DNA from 2 places in the Luteimonas sp. 100069 genome. Region 2 is predicted to be linked to the other one. Evidence: predicted binding sites of a transcription regulator. Region 2 holds the regulator's gene; the other holds the start of a gene.
The links. The regulator HrcA, encoded in region 2, represses chaperone genes, less so after heat shock. The targets are predictions, from matches to a motif close to TTNGCACTCNNNNNNNNNGAGTGCNAA.

Region 1 (8,115 bases), on a different contig from region 2:
GCGCTGACCGCGCAGCGCGCGCGGCTCTGACCGTCCCCCGCGCACAGGCGCGGGCCGACAGGCGGGCACGGCCGCGCTGCGGCTGCCGCCGTGGCGTGGCGTAAGCGGGTCCGGGCCGCCCGTTCGCGCTGGCGATGCGGGACTACCGCACGAGTCCCGGGGAGCTGCACCACATCGCGCAGCCCGCCCCGCGCTGGCACCGGCAGGCGGGCGCTGGCCATGTACGCACGCGGGTCGTGGCTGGCGCCAGCGACGCGCAGCTGGGCCGATGGGCGCCCCGACGGTCGACACGCCTCAACCGCGCGCTCTCGGATAGCATGGCGCCGCGTCTTCCCGCGACTGCAGTCCACCGGCGTCGCGCCCCGCCTCCACGCTCCGCCCGGGCCAACGCATGATCGAAGTCTCGAGCTCCAACTTTCTCATCGCGCTCGGCGTGACCACCGCGGCCGGCCTGGCGACCGGGCTCGGCAGCCTGATGGTGATCTTCGCCAAGCAGCCCAACGCCCGGCTGCTGGCCTTCGGCCTCGCCTTCGCCGCCGGCGCCATGGTCTACGTGTCGCTGACCGAGATCCTGGACAAGGCGGTCCAGGCCTTCACAAATGCCTACGGCGGCCAGCTGGGCTTCACCTGGGGCACGCTGTCGTTTCTGGGCGGCCTGCTGTGCATCGTCGCCATCGACCGGCTGGTCCCCAACCCGCACGAGCGGCTGGAAGTGGACGACCCCTATTTCCGCGAGCACAACACCAGCTACATCCGCCGCGTCGGCCTGCTCACCGCGATCGCGATCACCGCGCACAACTTTCCGGAGGGCCTGGCCACGTTCTTCGCGACACTCGAGAACCCGGGCGTTGGCCTGCCGCTGGCGTTCGCGATCGCGATCCACAACATTCCCGAGGGCATCGCGATCGCGGTGCCGGTGTATTTCGCGACGAACAACAAGCTCTACGCGTTCCTGGCCTGCCTGCTGTCGGGCCTGGCCGAACCGATCGGGGCGTTGATCGGCTACGCCGTGCTGCGGCCGTACCTGTCGGAGCCGGTGTTCGGCGTGGTGTTCGGGCTGATCGCCGGTGTGATGGTCTTTCTTGCGCTCGACGAACTGCTGCCGGCGGCCAAGCGCTACGCGAAGGGCCACGAGACGGTATACGGCCTGGTCAGCGGCATGGCCGCGCTGGCGGTGAGCCTGGTGCTGTTCAAGTGGTGACCTGGGGGCGGCGACGCCACGTGCCCGGTGCAAAGAAAAACGGCCCGCTTGCGCGGGCCGTTTCGTAGCCGACTGGCGCGACGGATCAGGCCGCGAACAGCGCCTTCATCTTCTTCAGCGCGTTGGCTTCGACCTGGCGGATGCGCTCGGCGGAGACGCCGTACTCGTCTGCCAGTTCCTGCAGCGTCACCTTGTGCTCGTCGTCGAGCCAGCGGCGGCTGATGATGTCGCGCGAGCGGGCATCGAGCGAGGCCATGCCTTCGCGCAGCAGCTCGAGCTTGTTCTCCTCGCTGTCGTTGCGCTCATAGGCTTGGGCCGGGCCCTCGTCCTGCGCCACCAGGTAGGCGACCGGCGCCGGCGGCGCGTTGTCGTCGTCCTCGCCTGCAGGCGCGTCGAAGCCGATGTCGCGGCCGGACAGGCGCGACTCCATCTCCAGCACCTCGCGCTCGGACACGTTGAGATCCGCGGCGACCGCCTTGACCTCGCTGGCATTGAGCCAGCCCAGACGCTTCTTGCTCTTGCGCAGGTTGAAGAACAGCTTGCGCTGGGCCTTGGTCGTGGCGACCTTGACGATGCGCCAGTTCTTGAGAATGAACTCGTGCATCTCGGCGCGGATCCAGTGCACCGCGAAGCTCACCAGGCGCACGCCGACATCGGGGTCGAAGCGCTTGACGGCCTTCATCAGGCCGATGTTGCCCTCCTGGATCAGGTCGCCGAGCGGCAGTCCGTAACCGTTGTAGCCACGGGCGACATGCACGACGAAGCGCAGGTGCGAATGCACCAGTTCGCGCGCGGCATCGAGATCCTCGTGGTCGCGGTAGCGCTGCGCGAGCGCCTGCTCCTCTTCGACCGACAGCACCTCGATACGGTGCACGGCGCTGATGTAGGCGTCCAGCGAACCAAGCGGGCTGGGAATCGGAAGGCTGTTGGCAACCAGGGCGTGGGACATGGTCTGCGTACTCATGGAGTGGATGTTAGCAGTCGCCATCTAAGACTGCTAAGGCGCGCGGAAGTTCCCGAACGTTCTGGAAATGGAATGGTTGCGGAAGACCCGACGGGGATCCTCATGAGGCTTTCGAGAGGCTGCCGCAGCGAGTTGGATGATTATCCGGACCCACCTGCAACTGACGGATGAAGAGCGGCCTGTTCAGGACCATCGGGCCACGCGACAGATCGTTTCACGCGCTGCAGCCAGTCCGGGACTGGCGGGCACGATCCGGGTGCGGCGGTCCAGGCTGCAGCCCAGGGCCAGCTCCAGCAGCGTCGCGTGCGCGGCGCGCAGGCTGGCGCTGGTTGCCGGGTCCAGCAGGTTCTCGGCGCCCGCAGCCTCCAGCAGCAGGGGGGTCGCGCGCGGACCGAGCAGCGCTGGCCGCGTGGCGGCCTCGCGCAACACGAGGTACTGCAGCAGGAACTCCAGGTCGACGAGGCCGCCCTCGCCCTGCTTGAGGTCGAAGAACCCCTCGGTGCTGCGATCGAGCTCGGCGCGCATGCGTCGCCGCATCGCTGCGACATCTTCGCGCAGCACGGCCGGATCGCGGGGGGCGGACAGTGTCGTCCGCCGGACCTCCTCGAAGACCGCGGCCATGGCGTCGTCGCCCGCGACGAAGCGCGCCCGCACCAGCGCCTGGTGCTCCCAGGTCCACGCCCGCTCGCGCTGGTATTCCGAATAACTCGCCAGCGAAGACACCAGCAGGCCCTTACCGCCGTCGGGCCGCAGCCGTACGTCCACGTCGTAGAGCCGACCGCCGCCGGTCACGGTGCCCAGCAGCGCAACGATCTTCTGGCCCAGTCGCGCCGCCCAGCGCTGCGCGTCCAGCGGCCGCGCCCCGTCCGATTGCGCCCCCGGCGGGGCGTCGTAGAGGAACACCAGGTCGAGGTCGGAGCCGAAGCCCAGTTCCTCGCCCCCCAGGCTGCCGTAGCCGACGACCGCGAAGCGCGCGTCCGGCAGCGCGCCATGGGCGGCCTCGAGGTCGCGCTTGGCGAGTGCCAGTACGACGTCTACGACCGCGTCGGCCAGCCACGCCAGCTGACGCGTCGCATCCTGGCCGGACTGCCGCCCATCGAGCGTGGCCAGCGCGATCCGGAAGCTGAGTTGTTGACGGGTCTCGTTGAGCGCGAGCAACGAGGCTTCGAGATCGGGCTGGCGCAGGGCCCGTGCGCAGGCCTCCGCCAGATCGCCGCGTTGCGGCAGGGGGCCTTCCGCGCGCGCGTCGAGCAGTTCGTCGAGCAGCAGCGGATGGGCGGCCACGCGCTCGGCGAGGAACGCGCTGCGCGTGACCACTCCCACCAGGCGCGCGAGCGCAGCCGGCCGCTCGTCGAGCAGGGCCAGGTAACTGGCCCGGCGCAGGATGTTGTGCAGCAGCGCGAGCAGCCGGCGGATCGCCTGAAGCGGGCGGTCCGCAGGCGCCGAGGCCTGCAGCAGGACCGGCATCAGGCGGTCGAGCCGCGCACGCGCCGCATCCGAGAGATCGCGCACGCTCGGCGAACGGGCGAAGTCGCGCAGCGCCGAGTCGACATCCGCCGCATCCGCAAAGCCCGCAGCCTCGAGCACCGCCGGCGCGCCCCCGTCAGGCAGCGCTTTCCAGTAGCCGGCGATGTCGCCATCGGCCTCGACGCTGCGCTGCTGGCTGCGCACCGCGAACAGCGCATCGAATTCCTGGGCCACGGCGGCGCGCTGTGTGCATAGCGCGTCTTCGAGCGAGGCCCAGTCGACATGGCCGAGGCCGCGAGCAACGCGCAGCCGGTCCAGCGGATCGGACGGCAGCCGGTGCGTCTGCGCGTCGCGCAGCATCTGCAGGCGGTTTTCCAGCCGGCGCAGGAAGCGGTACGCGTGCTGCAGCAGGGCCAGCGTGTCCGCATCGATCTGCGCATGCGCGTGCAGGGCCTCGAGCGCAGGCATCAGCCGGCGCTCGCGCAGCGCCGGCTCGCGGCCGCCGCGGATCAACTGCAGCGCCTGGGCCAGGAATTCGATCTCGCGAATCCCGCCTTCGCCGCGCTTGATGTCGTCTGCAAGATCCTTGCGCGCCACCTCGGCGGCGATCATCGCCTTCATCTGCCGCAGGCCGTCGAGTGCGCCGTAGTCGAGATAACGGCGATAGATGAAGGGCCGCAACTGGACGAGAAAGCGTTCGCCCGCCTCGATGTCGCCCGCGACCGGCCGGGCTTTCTGCCAGGCATACCGCTCCCAGTCGCGGCCTTCGTGCTGGAAGTACTGCTCCATCGCCGCGAAGCTCAGGGCGATGCGTCCGGCATTGCCGAACGGACGCAGGCGCAGGTCCACGCGATGACTGAAGCCGTCGGCCGTGGTCTCGTCCAGCAGTCTCGTCAGCTGCTGGCCGAGACGGGTGAAATAGGCCTCGGCGGCCAGCGGGCGCGCGCCATCACTGTCACCTGCAGCGGCGAAGCCGTAGATCAGGTCGATGTCGGAGCTGAAATTGAGCTCGCCGCCGCCGAGCTTCCCGAGCCCGAACACGACCAGATGGACCGCGCGACCCTCGGCATCGCGCACGTGGCCGTAGCGCTCGACGAACTCGCCTTCGAGCGCCTCCAGCGCCAGCGACAGGCAGGTTTCCGCGAGCCGGGTACTGCCGGCGAGCGTCGCATCGACATCGTCGACCCCGTGCACATCCCGCCAGACCAGCCGGGCCGAGCACGCGGCGCGATACCGGCGCAGCAGGGCCGGCCACTCCCCGCGGTTGGCGGGCGTCAGCGCAGGCGCCGCGATGCCGCTCCTCGCATCATCGCCCAGCAGTTGCGCCAGCACGTCGGGCTGCCGCTGCAGCACCTCCAGGGCGAAATCGCTGGCCAGCGCAACCGGGGACACGCGGGCCATCGCGGCGGCATCGCTGCGTACAGTCGCCGGCAAGCGGGCCAGAAGCCGGTCGAGATGGGCGTCGAGTTCAGGGGGCATGTCGTGCATCGACGGATTGTCGCATTGCCCGTCGCGCCAGCTGCGGGGCGCACTCCATGCCGCGAAGGTGCGGCGCGCATCGCGCGACAAACGCCAGGCAATAAAAAAGCCCGCTTCCGGCGAACCGGTCACGGGCTTGCTCCCTCCCCCACGTCGGGTGCAGGGCGATAGTGAAAGAGTTGTTAGGGCATTGCACGCTGCATTGCAAAACGATACTGGCAGGTACAAGAAAGCATCGCGACCTGGGGAGGCCGTCCCTCTGCGAGCGCCCCCGCCGCTCATCGCCCAGACACGCCGCCGACGCGGGCGCATCGCCCACCACCGACTGCAGAGCCGGTAGCGCCCGCGGTGTCCCGTCCACACGGCTGGATGCCGGGCGCGGATGCGGACTCGGCCGACTGGGGACACGGAAATGCCGGCGCGCGGCAGGACGTGCGACCACCACCAGCTCGTGGAGCGGCTCGCCGGCCGGCGGCCATGACAACTGTGCAAGCCGGCGGGTAGTTGGGCCGGAACCAGATCCGACAGGAGCGGCGCCCCTGACGATCGGACCATCGCAATGAAGGCTGTCCGGCTGTCCGGCTGTCCGGCTGCCGGGCGTGCTGCTAAATCTGGAACGCAGGCGCCGCGGAAGCCGGCGTGCCGCTGGGCGACGCACGGCATCAGCGTGACCCGGTTCGCGCGCGCGGACGCTCAGGGATTGCGGGCAAGCGTTTCCTGGACCAGATCGGCCAGCGTCGCTGCCGCCTGGGGGCGGCCGAGTGCGGCCGAGGCGCGTGCCGCGTCCGGCAGCACGGTGGGCGACGCGAACGCCCCGGCCAGCAGCTCGGACAGCCGCTCCGGCGTGAACTCCGATTCCGGCAGGCACCAGCCCACTCCCGCTGCCGCCAGGGTCTCGGCATTGCGGCGCTGTTCGTCGCGCGAACCGCCCTGCGGAATCGGTACGAGTACCGCGGGGCGGCCCATGCTCAGCAGATCGGCGGCGGTCGTCGCGCCAGCGCGCGTGATCACCAGGTGCGCGTCACGCAGACGCGCGCCCATGTCGTCGAAGAACGGGCGCACCGTCGCCTCGATACCGCCGGCCTGCAGTGCGGCTTCGACGCTGGCGACCGCGTCGCCCTTCATCTGCAGCGACACCTGCAGTCGATGCCGGATCGACACGGGCAACTGCAGCAAGGCCGGGGGCACCACTTCGCCGAACACCCGCGCGCTCTGGCTGCCGCCGACGACGAGCAGGCGAAGCGGGCCGTGCGGATCGAGCGATGGATAGTCGCCCCGCGCGTCGAGAATGGCCTGGCGCACCGGATTCCCCGTATTCACGATCCGGGCGGGATCGAACCCGTCGAGTCCCGTGGTGGCGGGGAACGAGGTCGCCACCCCGTCGGCGAAGCGCAGCAGCTTGCGGTTGGCCATGCTCAGGCGCGCGCCCTGCTCGTGCAGCAACAGCGGCAGCGCCCGGCTTTTCGCGGCCAATGCGGGCGCGAAGCTCGGATAGCCGCCGAACCCCACCAGCAGGCGCACCCGGCGACGCACCATGTCGGCGCGCGCCAGGGCAGTCGCGCGAAGGATGGTCAGGCCGGCGGCAAGCTTTCCGGCCAGGCCGCCCTCGAGACTGCGCGCGGGCAGCACCACGTGGTCGAGCCCGGCCAGCGCCTGCGTGTACGCGGCGCCACGGCGTTCGGTGTAGATCACCACCGGATGCCCGCGCCGCTGCAGTTCCCGCGCCAGCGCCTCGGCGGGAAACAGGTGCCCCCCGGTGCCGCCGGCGGCGCAGGCGACGGTGGGCAAGGACGAAGAAGGCGCATGCGACATGGGACGGCGTGTTCCGGTACGGCGCACGACTATAGCCACTGCACCCCACCGGGGCACCCGGCCACAGGCGATAATCGCGATTCCCCCGCGTGCTCCACCACCATGTCCGAAGACCGCATCCGCAACGCCGCCCTGCGCGACCGAGTCGTGCCCGCCGCGACCGCTGCCGCCCTGATCCACCCCGGCCAGACCGTGGCCATGAGCGGGTTCACCGGCTCCGGGTATCCGAAGTCGGTGCCGCAGGCGCTGGCCGCCCGTATCGAGGCCGCACACGCGGCCGGCGAGGCATTCCAGATCCGGCTGCTGACCGGCGCATCCACTGCGCCGGAACTCGACGGCGCGCTGGCCAAGGTCGACGGCATCGCGCTGCGGCTGCCGTTCCAGAGCGATCCCGATGCGCGGCGCCGGATCAACGACGGCACGCTGGCCTACATCGACGCGCACCTGAGCCATGTCGCGCAGCACGCGTGGTTCGGTTTCTACGGCGATATCGATGTGGCGGTGATTGAGGCCGTCGCGATCCGCGAGGACGGCAGCATCGTGCCGTCGACGTCGGTGGGCAATTCCAAGACCTGGCTGGACCTGGCCAAGCACGTGATCGTGGAGGTCAACGACTGGCAGCCGGCCGGTCTCGAAGGCATGCACGACATCTACTACGGCACCGCGCTGCCGCCGCACCGCCGGCCGATTCCGCTGGAACATCCGGACGACCGGATCGGCGAGACCGCATTGCGCGTGGATCCGGACAAGATCGTCGCGGTCGTGCGCACGCGGGCCCCGGACCGCAACAGTCCTTTCAGTCCCGTCGATGCGACCAGCGAGCAGATCGCCGGGCACCTGATCGAATTCCTGCGCCACGAAGTGGACAAGGGCCGCTTGCCGGCCAACCTGCTGCCGCTGCAGTCGGGCGTGGGCAATATTCCCAATGCCGTGCTGGCGGGACTGGCGAAGAGCGGCTTCCGCGATCTCACCGCCTTCACCGAAGTGATCCAGGACGGCATGCTCGACCTGCTGCGCAGCGGGGTGCTGGCCAGTGCCTCGTGCACCGGCTTTGCGATGAGCCCCGAGGCCAATGCCGCGTTCAAGGACGAGATCGACTTCTTCCGCCGCAAGATCATCCTGCGCACGCAGGAGATCTCCAACCATCCGGAACTGGTGCGGCGGCTGGGCTGCATCGGCATGAACGGAATGG
Region 2 (8,115 bases):
TCGCGCGCTTTCCCCTCGATCAGACGTCCGCAGTCGCCAGCAGCTTGCGCGCCGCCGCGCGAGCTTCCTTGCTGATCTCCACGCCGCCGAGCATCCGCGCCAGTTCCTCGGCGCGCTCGCGGTCGTCGAGCCTCGACACCCGGCTCTCCGTCGCGCCATCGCTCGCGGCCTTGTGCACGCGGTAGTGCGCATGGCCTTTCGCGGCAACCTGCGGCAGATGGGTCACGCACAGCACCTGGCGCCCGGCACCGAGCGCACGGAGCTTGCGGCCGACGATATCGGCCACCGCGCCGCCGATCCCCGAATCGACCTCGTCGAACACCATGGTCGGCACCGCGTCGCTTCCGAGCGCGGCGACTTCGATCGCCAGCGAAATGCGCGAGAGCTCACCGCCCGAGGCGACCTTGCGCAGCGGGCGTGGCGGCTGCCCGGCGTTCGCGGACACCATGAACTCCACGCGTTCGGCGCCTTGCGGATCGGGGCGGGTGACGTCGAGCGCTTCGACCGCCACCTCGAACACGCCACCGCCCATGCCGAGCTCGTGGATAAGGGAAGTGGTCGCACTCGACAGCGACTTGGCTGCGCTGCGCCGGGCGGCGCCCAGGCGGTCGGCGGCCGCACGCCAGCGCGCCATCGCCGCCTCGATCTCGTCGTCGAGTTGCAGCAGGCGCTCGCCGGCGCCTTCGAGCTGGTCGAGCTCGGCGCTCAGGCGCGCCTGTACATCGGCGAGCTCCTCGGGCGTGACCCGGTGCTTGCGCGCGAGCTCGTGCAGGCGGACAAGCCGCTGCTCCAGCGTCGCCAGCTGTCCGGGATCGATGTCGAGATCGTCACGGACCTGGTCGAGCAGCAGCGTGGCCTCGTCGAGCTGGATCGCGGCGGCATCGAGCAGCGCATCCACCTCGCCCAGGCGCGGCTCGTGCGCGCGCATCCGGCCCAGCTCGTGGCGCAGCGTCTGCAGGGCCTGCGGTAGGCCGAAGGCGTCGTCGCCGCGCATGCGTTCGAGTGCGGAATCGCAGGCCTGGATCAGGCCGGCCGCGTTGGCCTGCCGCCGATGGGCTGCGAACAGCTCCGCGACCGCCTCGGCATGGAGGGCCTCCTCCTGGAGTTCCCCGAGCTGGTGGCGCAGCCAGTCGCGTCGCTCCTCCACATCACCGATGCCGGCGAGGGCTTCGCGCTCCTCGTGCAGCGCGCGCCAGGCCTGCGTGCAGGCACGCACCTCGGCAAGCAGGGCGCCATTGCCGGCCTGCGCGTCCAGCAGGGCGAGCTGGCTGCCGCGGGCGAGCAGGGCCTGGTGTTCGTGCTGACCATGGATCTCCACCAGATGCCCGGCCAGTTCGCCGAGCTGGGCGATCGTTGCCGGCCGTCCATTGATCCAGGCGCGCGAGCCGCCGTCAGCGCGCAGGGTGCGGCGCAGCTGGCAGACCATTCCATTCCCGATCCCGCCGTCGTCGAGTTCGTTGTCCTGCAGCCAGCGCAGCGCGGGGGCGGCGTCCTCGAGCGAGAACTCCGCGTGCAGCTCGGCGCGTTCAGCGCCGTGACGCACGATCCCGCTGTCGGCGCGCTGGCCGGACAGGAACCCGAGCGCGTCGACCAGCAGCGACTTGCCGGCGCCGGTCTCGCCCGAAATGACGGTCAGGCCCGGGCCGAACTCCAGGTCGGACTGGCTGGCGACGGCGAAATTGCGGATGGCGAGATGGGTCAGCATGGTTGCGGATTGTGCCTTGGCGTGCCGTGGGCGGATAGCGGAACGCTTGATACCGGGCCTCCGTCTCACAGTCGGAGAACGCCGCGCTTGCGTCGCCGCTTGGCGCGCCGTATACCGCCCCCATGCCGTCCGAACGCCGCCATCCGCTCGACCCGCGTGCCCGCCAGCTGTTGCGTACGCTGATCGGGCGGCATATCCAGGACGGCGAGCCGGTCGGATCGCAGACCCTGGCGAAGCACGCCGGGCTGGATGTGAGCGCCGCGACCATCCGCAACATCCTCGCCGATCTCGAGGAGGCGGGCCTGCTGGCCTCGCCGCATACCTCGGCCGGCCGCATCCCCACCGCGCAGGGCTATCGCGTCTTCGTCGATTCGCTGCTGCAGGTCAAACCGCTGCGCGCCTCGGAGATGGATCGACTGCGCGGCGAGCTCGGCGCCGCGGGTGGCCAGCATTCGCTGCTCGGCAGCGCCTCGGAACTGGTCTCGGCGATGACCCATTTCGTCGGTGTGGTGTCGGTACCCAGCCGCGAGCAGCTGGCTTTCAGGCATATCGATTTCCTGCCGCTCGACGGCCAGCGGCTGATGGCGATCATCGTGTTTGCCGACCACGAAGTGCAGAACCGGATCTTCCAGACCCGGCGCAGTTTCCAGCTCGGTGAGCTCGAGCGGGTGGCCAACTACCTCAACCAGCAGTTCGCCGGGCGTCCGCTGGGCGACATCCGCGCCGCCCTGGTCGAGGAGCTGCGCCACGCGCGCGACGAGATGGAGGCGCTGCTGTCCCACACCATGGAACTCGCCGAGCAGGCGCTGGTGCCGGGTGACGAGGACATGCTGCTGGCCGGGCAGAACCGCCTGATCGGCGTGCAGGACCTGTCGGACCTGGACCGCCTGCGCGAGCTGTTCGAAGCCTTCGCGCGCAAGCGCGAGATCCTGCAGCTGCTCGAACGCACCATGCGTGCGCCCGGGGTGCGGATCTTCATCGGTGAGGAGACCGGACTGGCGCCGCTGGAGGGCATGTCGCTGGTGACCGCGCCCTACGGCGCCGGCGGCCGGACACTGGGCGTACTCGGGGTGATCGGCCCCTCGCGCATGGCCTACGAGCGGGTGATTCCGGTCGTGCAGGCGACCGCGAGCTTGCTCGGCGCGGCCCTGCAGCCCGAGCCTTGAATCGGGCCTGCACGGCCCCATAGCTGGCAGGTCGGCGGCCAGACGCCCGCCCCGGAACCAGACATGACCCAGCCACAGCACGATGCCCAGACCCCGAACATTCCAGAAGACGAGGCCCCCGAGGTTTCCGTCGAGCAGCGGCTCGCCGAGCAGGTCGAGCTTGTAAGCGCCGAGCTCGAGCAGCTCCGGGCGCAGGTGTTGCTGGAGCGCGCCGATCTCGAGAACCAGCGCAAGCGCCTCGCGCGTGAGGTCGAGAACGCCCGCCGCTTCGCCAACGAGCGTCTGCTCGCGGCGCTGGTACCGGTGTTCGACGCACTCGAGGCGGGTCTTGCCAGTGCTCCCGAGGCCGACCCGCTGCGCAACGGGGTCGAGCTGACCCTGCGCGAGCTCACCAAGGCGACCGAGAGCAATGGCCTGGCCACCGTGGCGCCTGCGCCGGGCGACGCCTTCAATCCGGAGCACCACCAGGCGATGAGCGTGATCGATGCCCCCGGCGTGCCGGGCGGTGCGGTGGCGCAGGTGTTCCAGAAGGGCTACCTGCTCAACGAGCGCCTGCTGCGCCCGGCCATGGTCGTCGTCGCCAAGGCAGATTGACGCGGCGCCCCCGATACGGGTCGTCACCGGATGCGTCGCACCGCTTGAACGCTGTGTTGCGTGTCCCCAGATCACGGTTATGGACGGCGTTGCCGTCACCCAGACAACCTTCTAGAGGAAGCAGCGCATGGCAAAGATCATCGGCATCGACCTGGGCACGACGAACTCGTGCGTGGCGATCATGGACGGCGGTAAAGCCAAGGTCATCGAGAACAGCGAGGGCGACCGCACCACGCCGTCCATCGTCGCCTATACAAAGGACGGCGAAGTACTGGTGGGCGCTTCGGCCAAGCGGCAGGCGGTGACCAATCCCAACAACACCTTCTTCGCGGTCAAGCGCCTGATCGGCCGCCGCTTCAAGGACGCCGAAGTCCAGAAGGACATCGGCCTGGTCCCGTACAAGATTCTCGAGCACGACAATGGCGACGCCTGGGTGTCGACCAACGACGGCAAGCGCCTGTCGCCGCAGGAAGTGTCCGCGCGCATCCTCGAGAAGATGAAGAAGACCGCCGAGGATTACCTGGGCGAGAAGGTGACCGAGGCGGTGATCACGGTGCCGGCGTACTTCAACGACAGCCAGCGCCAGGCGACCAAGGACGCCGGTCGCATTGCCGGCCTGGACGTGAAGCGCATCATCAACGAGCCGACCGCGGCCGCGCTGGCCTACGGCCTCGACAAGTCGGGTGGCGACCGCAAGGTCGCCGTCTACGACCTGGGTGGCGGTACCTTCGACGTGTCGATCATCGAGATCGCCGAAGTCGATGGCGAGAAGCAGTTCGAAGTGTTGGCCACCAACGGCGACACCTTCCTGGGTGGCGAGGACTTCGACGCACGCGTCATCGACTACCTCGTCGAAGAGTTCAACAAGGACCAGGGCATCGACCTGCGCAAGGATCCGTTGGCGCTGCAGCGCCTGAAGGATGCGGCCGAGCGGGCGAAGATCGAGCTTTCGTCCTCGCAGCAGACCGAAGTGAACCTGCCCTACGTCACCGCCGACGCCTCGGGCCCGAAGCATCTGAACATCAAGCTCACCCGCGCCAAGCTGGAGGCCCTGGTCGAGGAACTGGTGCGCAAGACCATCGAGCCCTGCCGCACCGCGCTCAACGACGCAGGCCTGCGCGCGTCCGACATCAACGAGGTGATCCTCGTCGGTGGTCAGACCCGCATGCCGAAGGTGCAGGCGGCGGTGGCCGAGTTCTTCGGCAAGGAGCCGCGCAAGGACGTCAACCCCGATGAGGCTGTCGCGATCGGTGCGGCGGTGCAGGGTGGTGTGCTGGCGGGCGACGTCAAGGACGTGCTGTTGCTCGACGTCACGCCGCTGAGCCTCGGCATCGAGACCCTGGGTGGCGTCTTCACCAAGATCATCGAGAAGAACACCACGATCCCGACCAAGGCATCGCAGACGTTCTCGACCGCTGACGACAACCAGTCCGCCGTCACCGTGCATGTGCTGCAGGGCGAGCGCGAGCAGGCCCGCTACAACAAGTCGCTCGCGCGCTTCGACCTGACCGGCATCGAGCCGGCGCCGCGCGGCATGCCGCAGGTGGAGGTGTCGTTCGACATCGACGCAAACGGCATCCTGCATGTGTCGGCCAAGGACAAGAAGACCGGCAAGGAGCAGAAGGTCGAGATCAAGGCCGGTTCGGGACTGTCCGAGGAGGAGATCGCACAGATGGTTGCCGATGCCGAAGCGCATCGCGAGGACGACAAGCGGTTCCACGAGCTCGTCGCCGCACGCAACCAGGCCGACGCGCTGGTGCACAGCACCCGCAGCGCGATCAAGGACAACGGCGAGAAGCTTCCCGGTGATCTGATCGGCAATGCCGAGGCGGCGATCGCCGACGTCGAAACCGCGATGAAGGGTGAGGACAAGGCGCAGATCGAGGCCAAGTCGAAGGCGCTTGAAGAAGTGGCCCAGCGGCTCTTTGCCGCAGCCGGCGCTGCCGGCCAGCCGGGCGCAGGGGGTTCGGCCGGCGGTGATGCTCCCAGGTCCGACGATGTGGTCGATGCGGAGTTCACCGAGGTCAAGGACGACGAGAAGAAGTCCTGATCCACGTATGCGCCGCCCCGTGGCGGGCGGCGCTTCCTATCGCGCGACGCGGCCTCCGGTCGCACGAAGGGCGGAGCAATCCGCTCTTCGCGCATGTCCGCCTGCGCCGTGTCCGTAACTCCAGAACTGGCTGTCCATGAAACGCGATTACTACGAAGTCCTCGGTGTCTCCCGCTCTGCGAGCGAGCAAGAACTCAAGAAGGCCTATCGCCGTTGCGCGATGAAGCACCATCCGGACCGCAATCCCGGAGATTCCGCCGCGGAAGCCGCGTTCAAGGAGTGCAAGGAGGCCTACGAGGTGCTGTCGGACGGCGGCAAGCGGCGCATGTACGACCAGCACGGCCATGCAGCATTCGAGCACGGCATGGGCGGCGGCAACGCCGGGCCGGGTTTCGGCCAGGGCGCGGACATGGGCGACATCTTCGGCGACATCTTCGGCAACATCTTCGGTGGTGGCGGCCGCGGTGGACCGCGCCGCGGCGCCGATGTGGGATGCGTCGTGGAACTCGATCTCGAGGAGGCGGTGGGCGGAGTCGAGAAGCGTGTCGAACTGCCGACGCTGGCAGGGTGCGACGACTGCGACGGCACCGGCTCGGAAGACGGCAAGCGCGAGGTCTGCACGACCTGCGCCGGCCGCGGCCAGGTGCGCATGCAGCGGGGCATCTTCACGATGCAGCAGGCCTGTCCGCACTGCGACGGGCAGGGCCAGATCATCGCCAAGCCCTGCAAGACGTGTCACGGCGCAGGTCGCGTCGAGGACGAGAAGGTGCTGTCGGTGAAGATTCCGGCGGGCGTGGACAACGGGGATCGCATCCGTCTGTCGGGTGAAGGCGAGGCCGGGCCGGCAGGGGCGCCTCCCGGGGATCTGTATGTCGAAGTGCGGGTACGCCCGCATCCGATCTTCCAGCGCGACGGCGACGACCTGCATTGCGAAGTGCCGATCCGTATTTCCCAGGCGGCACTCGGCGATACGGTGCGCGTGCCTACGCTGGGCGGCGAGGCCGAGATCCGCGTGCCGGCCGAGACCCAGACCGGAAAGGTCTTCCGCCTGCGCGACAAGGGCGTCAAGTCGGTGCGCAGCCGCGCGCCCGGCGACCTGTACTGCAAGGTGGTCGTGGAGACTCCGGTCAACCTGACGGTCGAGCAGCGCGAGTTGCTGGCCCAGTTCGAGAGCACATTCAGTGGTGAGAACGCACGTCGGCATTCGCCCAAGTCCAGTACGTTCATCGACGGGGTGCGCGGCTTCTGGGAGCGCATGACGTCCTGAGTGCGGGTGGGCAACGCCTGCAACGAGCCGCCCGGCCATGTGCCGGGCGTTTTCGTTTCTCCGCCGTGGGGCGGCCTGTTTTCGGGTCGGCTTCGGCGGCGGCGGTCCCCGGGCCCAGGCGCCGGGTAAACCATCCACAGGCGGTGTGGATGGCCTGTCGACAATGTTGTGGATAAGCGTCGCAAGTACGCGTCCGCGCAAGGGACGGGCGAAGTGGTCAATGTGTCGCCACTGTGACGACGCGCACAGGCGCGTCGATTGCGGCGATTGCGCCGCGATCGCCGCCATGGCGCGGTTCCAGCGCGATTTGGAAGCAGCCGTCTTGACGCGCACCTCGTTTGGGTCTAGTCGCGGTGATGTCCACACGGGGTGTGGATGGTCGGATGACAAAGGTGTGGATAAGCCTTCGCATCGGCGTTGCGCCGGGCCCTTCGGCTGGTGGTCATTCCGTCGCCAATAGTGCGGCCGGGAGCCGGGATCGTGCTCCATCCGCGCATGCGCGCCGGCGTGCCCGGATCTCCGCAGTTGATCCAGCGGGTCGGTGACCCGAGTTGTGTCCGGTGACGCTTGACCCGCAGGTGGCGACGGGCTAGTCGCGCTTTCATCCACAGCGGGTGTGGATGGTTTGAGGACAAGGCTGTGGGTAACTCCTCCAAAGCCGCCTGCGTCCCGGTCCTCCGGAAGCTGGTCAGAATCTCGCCAACAGCCGCAAATCCGCTCGATCTGCCCCTTGACCCGCGCAATGCCATGCGGCACCTGCGAACGCCGCCGCCGGGCTCGCCGAACCCAAGAGGAAGTCGCCGGGTCGCGGGTGCTGTGGCGCCGGCTTTGCGTCCATCGAAAGGGGCGAGGTTGTCAGGCGCAAACCGCCGAAACCGCAGGCGAGGGTCAGGCAAACGTGTCCGCCGCGGCCCAAGGGCGGCACGCTAGAATGCGGACATGGCCATTCAACCGATTTCCAGCGCCGCTTGCCGCCCTCCCACGCGTGGTCTGCAGGTGTCCGCATGAGCGGCCGTGTGCGGGTGCTGGTGCACGGCGCGTCCGGCCGGATGGGCATGACGCTGCTGCGCCTGGCCGCCGATCGCGAGGATCTGTGCGTGTGCGCTGCGGTGTCCGGCCGTCCACCGAAGCAGCGGGTCATCGACGGGGTTCCCTACTTCGGGGCTTCCGAGCTCGCCGGCGTGCCCGCGTTCGACGTCGCGGTGGACTTCAGTCTGCCTGGCGGCTTCGACGCACTGCTTGCCCTGTGCCTCAAGCGCCGCGCGGCGCTGGTTTCGGGCACCACCGGTCTGGATGATGCGCAGCGGGCCGCGCTCGAATCGGCAGGTGGATC

Region 1: the regulator HrcA is predicted to act here: its motif matches at 2,176-2,202, upstream of rpoH (RNA polymerase sigma factor RpoH).

Annotation. Positions count from the first base shown of each region.
Region 1 is NZ_RPFN01000005.1:252,753-260,867, forward strand. Features, by position in the region: gene EGK76_RS12495 (valine--tRNA ligase) at 1-30, shown strand, start outside; gene zupT (zinc transporter ZupT) at 392-1,201, shown strand; gene rpoH (RNA polymerase sigma factor RpoH) at 1,287-2,165, opposite strand; gene glnE (bifunctional [glutamate--ammonia ligase]-adenylyl-L-tyrosine phosphorylase/[glutamate--ammonia-ligase] adenylyltransferase) at 2,349-5,120, opposite strand; gene EGK76_RS12515 (UDP-N-acetylglucosamine--N-acetylmuramyl-(pentapeptide) pyrophosphoryl-undecaprenol N-acetylglucosamine transferase) at 5,805-6,923, opposite strand; gene EGK76_RS12520 (acetyl-CoA hydrolase/transferase family protein) at 7,026-8,115, shown strand, end outside.
Region 2 is NZ_RPFN01000001.1:1,436,091-1,444,205, reverse strand. Features, by position in the region: gene recN (DNA repair protein RecN) at 20-1,705, opposite strand; gene hrcA (heat-inducible transcriptional repressor HrcA) at 1,828-2,871, shown strand; gene grpE (nucleotide exchange factor GrpE) at 2,935-3,465, shown strand; gene dnaK (molecular chaperone DnaK) at 3,593-5,515, shown strand; gene dnaJ (molecular chaperone DnaJ) at 5,652-6,782, shown strand; gene dapB (4-hydroxy-tetrahydrodipicolinate reductase) at 7,787-8,115, shown strand, end outside.